Regions from separate parts of the Staphylococcus sp. HMSC071G07 genome, predicted to be linked through region 1. Evidence: predicted binding sites of a transcription regulator. Region 1 holds the regulator's gene; each other region holds the start of a gene.
The links. The regulator CtsR, encoded in region 1, represses protease genes until heat stress. The targets are predictions, from matches to a motif close to ATGGTCAATAAAGGTCAAACA.

Region 1 (3,285 bases):
GTCGATCGAGGCGTTCTCGTATTTGTAATTCTTCGTTAATAATTTGTTGAACCACTTCTGTAAGACTTTCGATGATGTCCTCTTCTGTTCTACCTAATGTGAGCTGATTTGAAACTTGGTAAATGTGTCCGAAGACTTGAGAGCCTTCACCGTAGATACCGCGAATCGTAAAACCAAAGCGGTTAATCGTTTGAGCAATACGATTCATACGTTTCATTATAGACAAGCCCGGTAAGTGTAGCATCACACTTGCTCGCATGCCTGTGCCTATATTGGTTGGACACGTTGTTAAATAACCAAGTTGTTCATCGTAACTAATATCTAGAGCTTCATCAAGTTGATCATCCACTTTGGACGCTTGTTCAAACAGTTCATTCAATTTTAAATCAGCGCCCATGGCTTGGATGCGAATGTGGTCTTCTTCGTTCAACATAATACTTAACGATTCGTCTTCATTCAACATCACACCTGAAGCAGGTCGCTTAATCAAGTCAGGACTGATTAAATGCTTTGCTACAAGCTGATGTTTACTCTGTTGATCCATCGTATCTAAACGCTTGAGCTCTAAATCAGGCAAAGCGTCTTGTACTTCGTTAATCACTCGATGTCCTTCATGTTCAGATGGAAACATCAGGGGATGGACGTAATTCTCTAAATTTCGAGCTAGGCGAATTCTTGAGGACATGACCACAGGACTTAAGTCATCGTTATCCATCCAGTCATTGGAATATGGACGGTGTTCTGCGTCACTCATGCTCATCCACCTCCCGACCTTCTTTCAATGCTTTAATTTCATCTCTGACTACTGCTGCTTGTTCAAAAGCTTGTTCCTCAACGAGTTGGTTGAGATAGGACGTCTTCTCTTCAATTTGTTTTTTCAGTGCAAGCTTTTTATATGAGGAATGAGGTGTCTTACCGATATGCTCAAATTGACCGCCTTGAACTCGGCGTACGATATCGATGATGTCCTCTTTAAACGTCGCATAGCACTCAGGACACCCAAGTTTGCCTACATGCGCAATGTCATTTAAAGTCATGTGACAACCCGGACAGTGTTTTTCTTCTTTCTGCGTCAGCTCTTCAAAGTTTATACCGTGCTTTGCTGCTAAATGTTGTAGAATTTGTTTAACTACAAAAGCACCTTCGATGTCATCTTGATGTACTTGTTGTGATTCCGTCCATGGATTACCACCTTGTGCGCAAGTAACGCAAACCCATCTTTCTTCTGTACCATTATGCCCTTTTACTGCGACTTTGACTTCAGCCTCGTTTAAATGGCAATTCTCACAGAGCACTGTTTAACACCTCACTTTAGTAGTAATTGATGACAGGCAATAGCCGTTTGAGTATATTCGCACGAACGATATCGCGAGACATCACGTCCATTTGCAGTGTTTCTCTATCTACTATGGCGTGTATCATCTTAGATTCTCGTTCAGTAATATGACCTTTTTCCAACAAGCCATCTATAATGTAATACGCTTGTTGTTGTGAAATAGATGGACCTATCAACGTGAGTAAGTGGTTGATATAACCTGTGGCATCTTTCGTTTCTACTTTAGTGATGCGGATGTAACCGCCACCACCACGTTTACTTTCTATTTCATAACCATGTTCGTTAGTAAATCTTGTCTTGATTACATAGTTGAGTTGCGAAGGTACACAATCAAAACGCTGTGCTATCGTTGCACGTTGAATTTCAACAACGTCTTCATTGGTGTCTTCAAATAAGCGCTTAATGTATTGTTCTATGATGTCGGACATATTGTGCATGATTATCACCTCTTTTTGACCTTCTTTGACTATATTATATGACCAACTTTGACCTTTTTCAACCAATATGATTTAAATTTTTCTTGAATATGGATGTTGAATCGGAGCGTTTTATTGTATGATAGAGTATGAAAAATTTTAAAAGGGATGAATAATTACGATGCATATCATTATCGGCATTATAGGGATCTTAGTCTTCTTAGCACTCGCTTACATATTTAGCTCAGACCGCCGTAATATTCGGTGGCGTTATGTAGGGTTGCTCATACTCTTGCAACTCATCTTTGCTTTTATCTTGTTAAAAACAAAAGTCGGTATCGCAGTTATCGGTGGTATTTCGGATGGCTTTAACTACCTGTTGAAGCAAGCAGCTGAAGGTGTCAACTTCGTCTTCGGTGGTTTCAAATACGTGAATCCAGACAATCCACCATTCTTCTTTAACGTATTGTTACCGATTGTCTTCATTTCTGCGCTTATTGGTATTTTGCAGTACACACGCATTCTACCTATCGTGATTAAATACTTAGGTTTAGCGATTTCATTTATCAGCGGTATGGGCCGTTTAGAATCATATAACGCAGTAGCTGCAGCGATTCTCGGTCAATCTGAGGTCTTTATTTCTTTAAAACGCGAACTGGCGTACATCAATAAGCAACGCCTCTACACATTGACCGCTTCTGCAATGTCTACCGTCTCAGCTTCGATCATTGGTGCGTATTTCTCACTGATCGAGCCACGCTACGTCGTAACAGCTGTGGTACTTAACCTATTCGGCGGATTTATCATTGCGTCAATCATTAATCCTTACCGTATTGATGAAAAAGATGACAAACTGATTATTGAAGAAAGTGAAGTAAAGAAACAGTCATTCTTCGAGGTATTAGGGGAATATATTCTCGATGGATTTAAAGTTGCAGTCATCGTTGGAGCAATGTTGATCGGTTATATCGCAATCATCGCGCTACTTAACGGAATCGTTAGTGCCGTCTTTACTTTCCTTTCAGGTGGTCATATTTCTTGGGACTTCCAAACACTCATCGGTTTCGTCTTCGCCCCATTTGCTTTCCTTACAGGGGTACCTTGGCACGATGCAGTTCATGCGGGCTCAGTAATGGCAACGAAACTTCTATCCAACGAGTTCGTAGCGATGGAGCACTTAGGTAAAGTGAAAGGTATTTCAGAGCACGCACGCGGTATCGTCTCCGTCTTCTTAGTATCCTTTGCGAACTTTAGCTCAATCGGTATCATTTCAGGAGCGATTAAATCATTAAATAGTGAGAAAGGTGACATGGTTGCTCGTTTCGGATTGAAACTTCTCTTCGGTGCCACACTCGTTTCCTTTATTTCAGCGACAATTGCTGGCTTCTTTATTTAATATCTGAATGTCGAAGCAGAGAATCTCTCAGGGTTCTCTGCTTTTTTTAGTTAGCTAGAGGTGGATAAAATGCGGGTGGAAGGAGGGGGGTAGTGTGCCATGCGTCATGTCAGAGATCCTCCATTTGCTATTCCACC
Region 2 (3,285 bases), 330 kb from region 1:
TGGGACAAAAAAATATTATCTTTACAGTTAGTATACTACTCCTGACATTTATAAAATGCAAGGAAAAGAATTATCTCGATTGCTTTAAAATTTCTTCTATCCTTTAAATACCCCAAAAGGTTATAAATAATCATATTTTACACATAAAAAAGGGTTTCTAATACGCAAAAAAGGTTAGTAATGAAGTAAACTAATAAATGAGAAGGAAGTGAGCATATGGCTAACGATAATAAACACTATCAGGACCAGGAAGTGATTGAACCTGGAGATCGTCGCTATAAAGACGACGATTATTTCAAAAATCAACACGACCGAGACACACGTGACCCCTATTACAATGACGATATGGATGGTGGACGTCGTATTTACGTTCAACGCTACGGCGGTTGCGGGGGTACAGGATGCATGAGTGGATGTTTATTCTCAATCATCATTTCAATTCTATTAACCTTTATACTCAATTTCTTCTTACATTTTATCTAAAAGGGCTGATAAAATGTTGATAAAAGAATGTATTTAAAAGGAGAGTTACTGATGAAGAAATTGATGACACTTGTATTAGGAAGTTTAATCATACTTACAGCATGTGGCTCGCACCAAGATAGTAAACATGACGACAAGTCTGAAAATAAGAAAGAAGAACATTCTAAGAAAAACGATAAGAAAGATAGCAAAACTAAAGAAAAACAGAAAAAGAAAACAGACGACAAGTCTCAGTCAAAAGATAGCAATCAAGACGACAAAGACTATAATCAGGAACCAAAGCAACAAGACAACGCACAAGCTGAACAACAACAAAATCAAGATCAACAAACAGAGCAAAATGAGCAAGCTCAACAAGTTAATCAGAATCAACAAGCAGCACAAAATCAGCAACAAACTAACCAAGAAAACCAAACTCAACAGCAACAACAAGCTAATCAACCAAATCAAGCACAACAACAGCAACAACCTGACGGACAAGAATGGACTGAAGCAGACCAACAACGTGCGATGGAAGAATATAAAGCTTATGCGAAAAAACATGGTCTCACAGGTATTCCAAACGGCGACGCAATGTTCCCTATGCCTGGGACAGAAAACGACAATAACCAAACTCAATCAGAATCACCGTATGAAGAACAGTAAGCTAAAAGTAAAACAATTGGTCTAAATCGCAAGGATAAGAATAATCGCTTATATTATCTTTAATCTTATCAATACTTTCTGTAGCATAGTAGATGTAGAGAGATGGAGGTAGAACTATGAACAAATATCCAAATCAACAACCTCAGCCACCACGAAATCTAGTGGCTATTACTTTAGCGTTAACGCCCGTGTGGCTTTATTTCTACTACCAAGTTATTCACGTACTTTTATTCAAAGAATCTATAGTAGCTAAAATATTAGCAGGAGCTAGTGGAATTCTAATTACTGGTATGCTCGTCGTATATGCTATCGCTATAAGAAAGAAATTATATGAAGAGAGACAGCAGAATAAAGCCAAAAAATAGTGCCGACTCGAGAGTCGGCACTTTATTTATACTTTACTATTCTTCTGGTTGCATAACTTCGTCGATTAAGCCATAGTCTTTCGCTTCATCTGCAGATAAGAAGTTATCACGATCAGTATCTTTTTCGATTTGATCAATAGATTGACCTGTACGTTCTGCTAAGATTTTGTTTAATTTAGCACGTGTCTTCAAGATATGGTTAGCAGCGATTTCGATTTCAGTCGCTTGACCTTGCGCACCGCCAAGTGGTTGGTGAATCATTACTTCAGCATTTGGTAATGCGTAACGTTTACCTTTTGCACCAGCTGCAAGTAAGAATGAGCCCATTGAAGCTGCCATACCTACACAGATAGTTTGAACATCTGGTTTGATATGTTGAATTGTGTCATAAATTGCGAAACCAGCCGACACACTTCCACCTGGTGAGTTGATATATAAGTAGATATCTTTATCCGCATCTTGTGCTTGTAAGAATAATAATTGTGAAACGATTGAGTTTGCTACGTTATCGTCAATCGCAGAACCTAACATGATGATACGGTCTTTTAACAGACGTGAATAAATGTCATACGCACGTTCGCCACGGTTTGTTGTTTCTATAACTGTAGGAATTAAATTCATTCGTAATTGCCTCCTTGATTCTAAATACTGTAATCATTTTAACCTAAAAGTCAAACATGGTCAAAAGTAATACACCTGCATGATTTAAGTTACTATTATTATATTGACCTATTCTCTCAACATTTGTAAACTAAGAGTGTCGCAAATTTAACTGACTCCTCGTAGTGTAATGGATAACACGTAAGATTCCGGTTCTTAAGATAGGGGTTCGATTCCCTTCGAGGAGATTTATTGGCTTAAATTGAATACTTTTCAAAATTAAGAATCCCGTCATTACGGGGTTCTTTTATGTTTCTGTATCAACTACACACCATATAAAACTAATTTTCAGGGACTTTTTAGGGACCCAAGTCCCTCACATAAAAAACCACGTTCTTTATGAGCGTGGTTTGTGTTTTCGAAAATTACGCATAAAAAATAACCGTACCTATTAAGATACGGTACGGCTTAGGCATTATTATTTTTATTGTGCTTGATAAGTTCATCGGTAGAACTAAATATATACTTGAAAAGAAAATAAATTATTGTAAAAGTATGGACAAAGGTCAAAGACATAAATAAAATAATGATCTTTACATCAATTTTCTGTGAAAAACCATACACAAGCACTAATAAATTTATTAAAAGAACGATTGTTAGAATAATAAAACCCCAAATAGCTCTCTTTCTCCATTTATCTTTAAAACGTAATTGAGTAATAACTGAATTTCTTATTTCTTTTTGATAAGTTTGACTATCTTTAAAACTATCGAATATATTTTTTGAATCTAAATTAACTTTGTCTATTTCATTTTCAGAGTATTCTTCTACATTTTCTTTGGTATTTTTACTAAGTTCACTCTTCAATTTATTTATAAACTCTTCATCACTCATTAGCTTACCTTCCTTAATTTTTCCAATTGTCTTCTAGCGAATGGCTTTGTTACATTAAAATTTTTAGATACATTGGCTATCAAATTTCTAAACTCAATATCGTTATATTGATCAATTGGTTTAGGTAATGCTTTTTCGATTATATTTAATGGTAAAAGTAATTGCGCTGCAAATTCGTTGGCTTCTTGCTCGACTATATTATCACTTTGTTCACTGTTTTCATTTCTATATAAAATGCTGACTTCATTTTTATTCAACTTTTTTTTAGGCCAATTCCAATGGAATAATATGTGTCCTA
Region 3 (3,285 bases), 450 kb from region 1:
CAATCGCATCTGTATCTTCCATATTGCGTAGCGTGAAGATCATGTCACTGTCCACATCTAGACGGTTAGCGCGACAACCCGGACTCAGTATCAACGTGTCATAGCTTTCTTCAAACGTGCGGTCAGACTCACGGTTATACACCGTGACTGTTTGTGCTTCGGTATTGACTGCGGTTACTTCATGATAGGGCTTCACTGTAATTTTCTTTTTATCGTAAAATGCCTCAGGTGTGGCTTCTAATATTTGATCTCTATCTTGAACGACGCCACCAATATAATAAGGAAGACCGCAATTGGCGAAACTCATATCACGGTCCTTTTCAAAAATAACAATTTCACTCTCTGAGTCTAAACGTCGAATTTGGCTTCCTACTGTCGCTCCGCCGGCTACAGCACCTACGATTACAATCTTACGCATCACTTGTCATGTCCTTTCTTATTTATCTGCATTATAAGGGATATTTAAATTGAAAAAGTCATTTAAATAACGACCGATACCATCTTCGTTATTGGAATATGTTGCTTCATTCGCAATCATTTTAATCTCATCTAAGCCATTAGCCATCGCTACGCCATGTGTCGCATACTTCAACATTTCACTATCGTTATCTTCATCTCCGAAAGCGATGATGTGATCGCGATCGATATCGATATACTGACGTGCGTAGTCAATGCCGCCAGCTTTATTAATACCCTTTCTCACGATTTCGATAACTGGGAATGGGGCACCCCAACGACGATGTTCAATATTCTCAGCGTAGAAGTGATTTAACATATCTTTAATCTGAGGAATTTGCGCTTCAGGACTTTCGACTAATAGAGAAGTCGGTGCTTCGGTTAAGTTCTCGAGTAAATTACCGATTTCTATATTTGGGTTACCCATAGAGAACCCTTCGAATAGTGTTTCGTCGTAATTGTCGATATACACATGGTCGCGTACCTCTGCGACCAAATTGGACACGTCGTATTCTTTGAGTGAACGAATCATTTCATGCGCGACATCTAAGTCTAGCTCATCATGAATCATCTCAAATGCTGTGTCATCTGGGTGGTGAACGTAAGCGCCATTGAAATTAACGATGGGCGTATGCATCTTGAGTTCATGATAGTAAATATCGCAAGCGCGGTAAGGTCGACCTGTAGCAATCATTAAATGATGACCTTGTTCTTGCAAAGTGAGCAATACTTGCTTAGTATAAGGTGAAATTTCCTTTTCATCGTTGAGTAGTGTACCATCTAGGTCTAAACAAATAAGATAGGGGTTCGTTGTCTTCATTATTACTTGCTCCTTATCAGTGATTACAACTGCGCAATTCATAGTCGGAAACTATTACTCGTACGCGCAATATTGCACTAACATCATAGCATTTTATTGGCGTTTTGTAAGATATTTGATATATTGTGTATATCATTAAATTCTGAGAGGTGAGACGAATGGATGAAGCATTGAAAGACAGTATACTGAATGCGTTAGAAATGGTTATTGACCCTGAGTTAGGGATTGATATCGTTAACTTAGGTTTAGTATATAAAGTTGATGTCGATGACGATGGTCTCTGTACTGTCGAAATGACGCTAACATCTATGGGTTGTCCGCTTGGACCACAGATCGTTAACCAAGTGAAGACCGTATTAGCAGATATTCCAGAAATTCAAGATACAGAGGTTAATATTGTTTGGGATCCACCTTGGGACAAAGAAATGATGTCTCGCTATGCGAAGATTGCGCTAGGTATTGGATAATCCAACCAGAACTAGCAATGGCTGATAAATCACAAGCTGTTGTTAGTTCTTTTTTATGCAGTTTGATGTTTTGATTTTTATATTTTAGGTAAAAGGTTTATAGTAAAATGAGCTCGAATGATGAGTGCCACTATCCGTTTTAAAACGGGTTTGAAAAAGTTTAACTAATTTTGACCTTTAGGGTTGAATTCTCGTAAAAGGCGTCGTATAATATAGTTAAGGTCAAAGAAAGTCAAAGTCAAAACAACTTCTTTGATCAAACCGAGTAGTAATTTTATCTAAAATGAAGCTTAAGGCCTGCTTTCAATTACGTTGAATTATCTATAGAAAGCGGCTGTACAGAGGTGAATAATTTGGATATCAATCAAATGACTTACAAAGTCCAAGAAGCCTTACAAAAAGCAATTGGACTTTCTCAAGAATATGAAAATCAAAATATTGAAATTGAAGCCATTTTAAAAGCAGCAGTAGAAGCGGACGAAAGTCTCTTCAAAAGCGTGCTAGAACGCGCAGACATCGATGTAGATGCACTCGCGCAACAATATGACAAGAAATTACAAGGTTATCCATCTGTCCAAGGAGATAACGTCCAATACGGACAGTATATTAGTGCTAAAGCAAACGAACTCATCAACAAAGCAGAACAATACATGAAGCAGTACGAAGATGAGTTTATCTCAATGGAACATCTCCTCCTAGCAGCGATGGATATTGATGGTACAACGCAACAAGCGACACAATATAAGAAAGAAGTTATTGAAGAGATAATCAAGAAAGTTAGAGGGGGAAATCATGTGACGACACAAAATCCTGAAGTAAACTACGAAGCATTAGAGAAATATGGTCGTGACTTAGTTGAAGAAGTACGACAAGGTAACATGGATCCAGTCATCGGCCGTGACGAAGAAATACGTAATGCGATACGTATTCTCAGCAGAAAAACGAAGAACAACCCAGTCCTCATCGGTGAACCTGGGGTAGGTAAGACTGCGATTGTAGAAGGTTTAGCGCAACGTATCGTGAAGAAAGACGTGCCTGAATCACTCTTAGATAAAACGATCTTCGAGCTCGATTTAAGTGCCCTCGTTGCAGGTGCGAAATATCGCGGTGAGTTTGAAGAACGCTTGAAAGCTGTTTTGAAAGAAGTCAAAGAATCAGATGGTCGTATCATCCTATTCATCGACGAAATTCACATGCTCGTTGGTGCAGGTAAGACAGAAGGCTCCATGGATGCCGGCAACATGTTGAAACCGATGTTGGCACGCGGTGAATTGCACTGTATTGGTGCGACTACGCTGAACGAATATCGTGAAAATATCGAGAAAGACTCAGCACTTGAACGTCGTTTCCAAAAAGTTCAAGTTAGCGAACCGGATGTAGAAGATACGATTTCTATCTTACGTGGTCTGAAAGAACGTTACGAAGTCTACCACGGTGTGCGTATTCAAGACCGTGCGTTAGTCGCTGCAGCAGAACTTTCTGACCGCTATATCACTGATCGTTTCTTACCAGATAAAGCGATTGACTTGGTTGACCAAGCAT

Region 2: clpP (ATP-dependent Clp endopeptidase proteolytic subunit ClpP) is a predicted target of CtsR. The motif match lies at 2,161-2,181, and genes of this name have one in related genera.
Region 3: clpB (ATP-dependent chaperone ClpB) is a predicted target of CtsR. The motif match lies at 1,962-1,982, and genes of this name have one in related genera.

Annotation. Positions count from the first base shown of each region.
Region 1 covers NZ_KV804768.1:690,725-694,009, forward strand. The annotation lists gene HMPREF2802_RS07710 (protein arginine kinase) at 1-754, opposite strand, end outside; gene HMPREF2802_RS07715 (UvrB/UvrC motif-containing protein) at 747-1,295, opposite strand; gene HMPREF2802_RS07720 (CtsR family transcriptional regulator) at 1,312-1,773, opposite strand; gene HMPREF2802_RS07725 (NupC/NupG family nucleoside CNT transporter) at 1,934-3,148, shown strand.
Region 2 covers NZ_KV804768.1:356,244-359,528, forward strand. The annotation lists gene HMPREF2802_RS06015 (hypothetical protein) at 217-483, shown strand; gene HMPREF2802_RS06020 (hypothetical protein) at 535-1,128, shown strand; gene HMPREF2802_RS06025 (hypothetical protein) at 1,245-1,493, shown strand; gene clpP (ATP-dependent Clp endopeptidase proteolytic subunit ClpP) at 1,530-2,114, opposite strand; tRNA gene HMPREF2802_RS06035 (tRNA-Arg) at 2,270-2,341, shown strand; gene HMPREF2802_RS06040 (hypothetical protein) at 2,562-2,987, opposite strand; gene HMPREF2802_RS06045 (ImmA/IrrE family metallo-endopeptidase) at 2,987-3,285, opposite strand, start outside.
Region 3 covers NZ_KV804768.1:245,201-248,485, reverse strand. The annotation lists gene HMPREF2802_RS05475 (CoA-disulfide reductase) at 1-418, opposite strand, end outside; gene HMPREF2802_RS05470 (Cof-type HAD-IIB family hydrolase) at 437-1,276, opposite strand; gene HMPREF2802_RS05465 (metal-sulfur cluster assembly factor) at 1,435-1,743, shown strand; gene clpB (ATP-dependent chaperone ClpB) at 2,097-3,285, shown strand, end outside.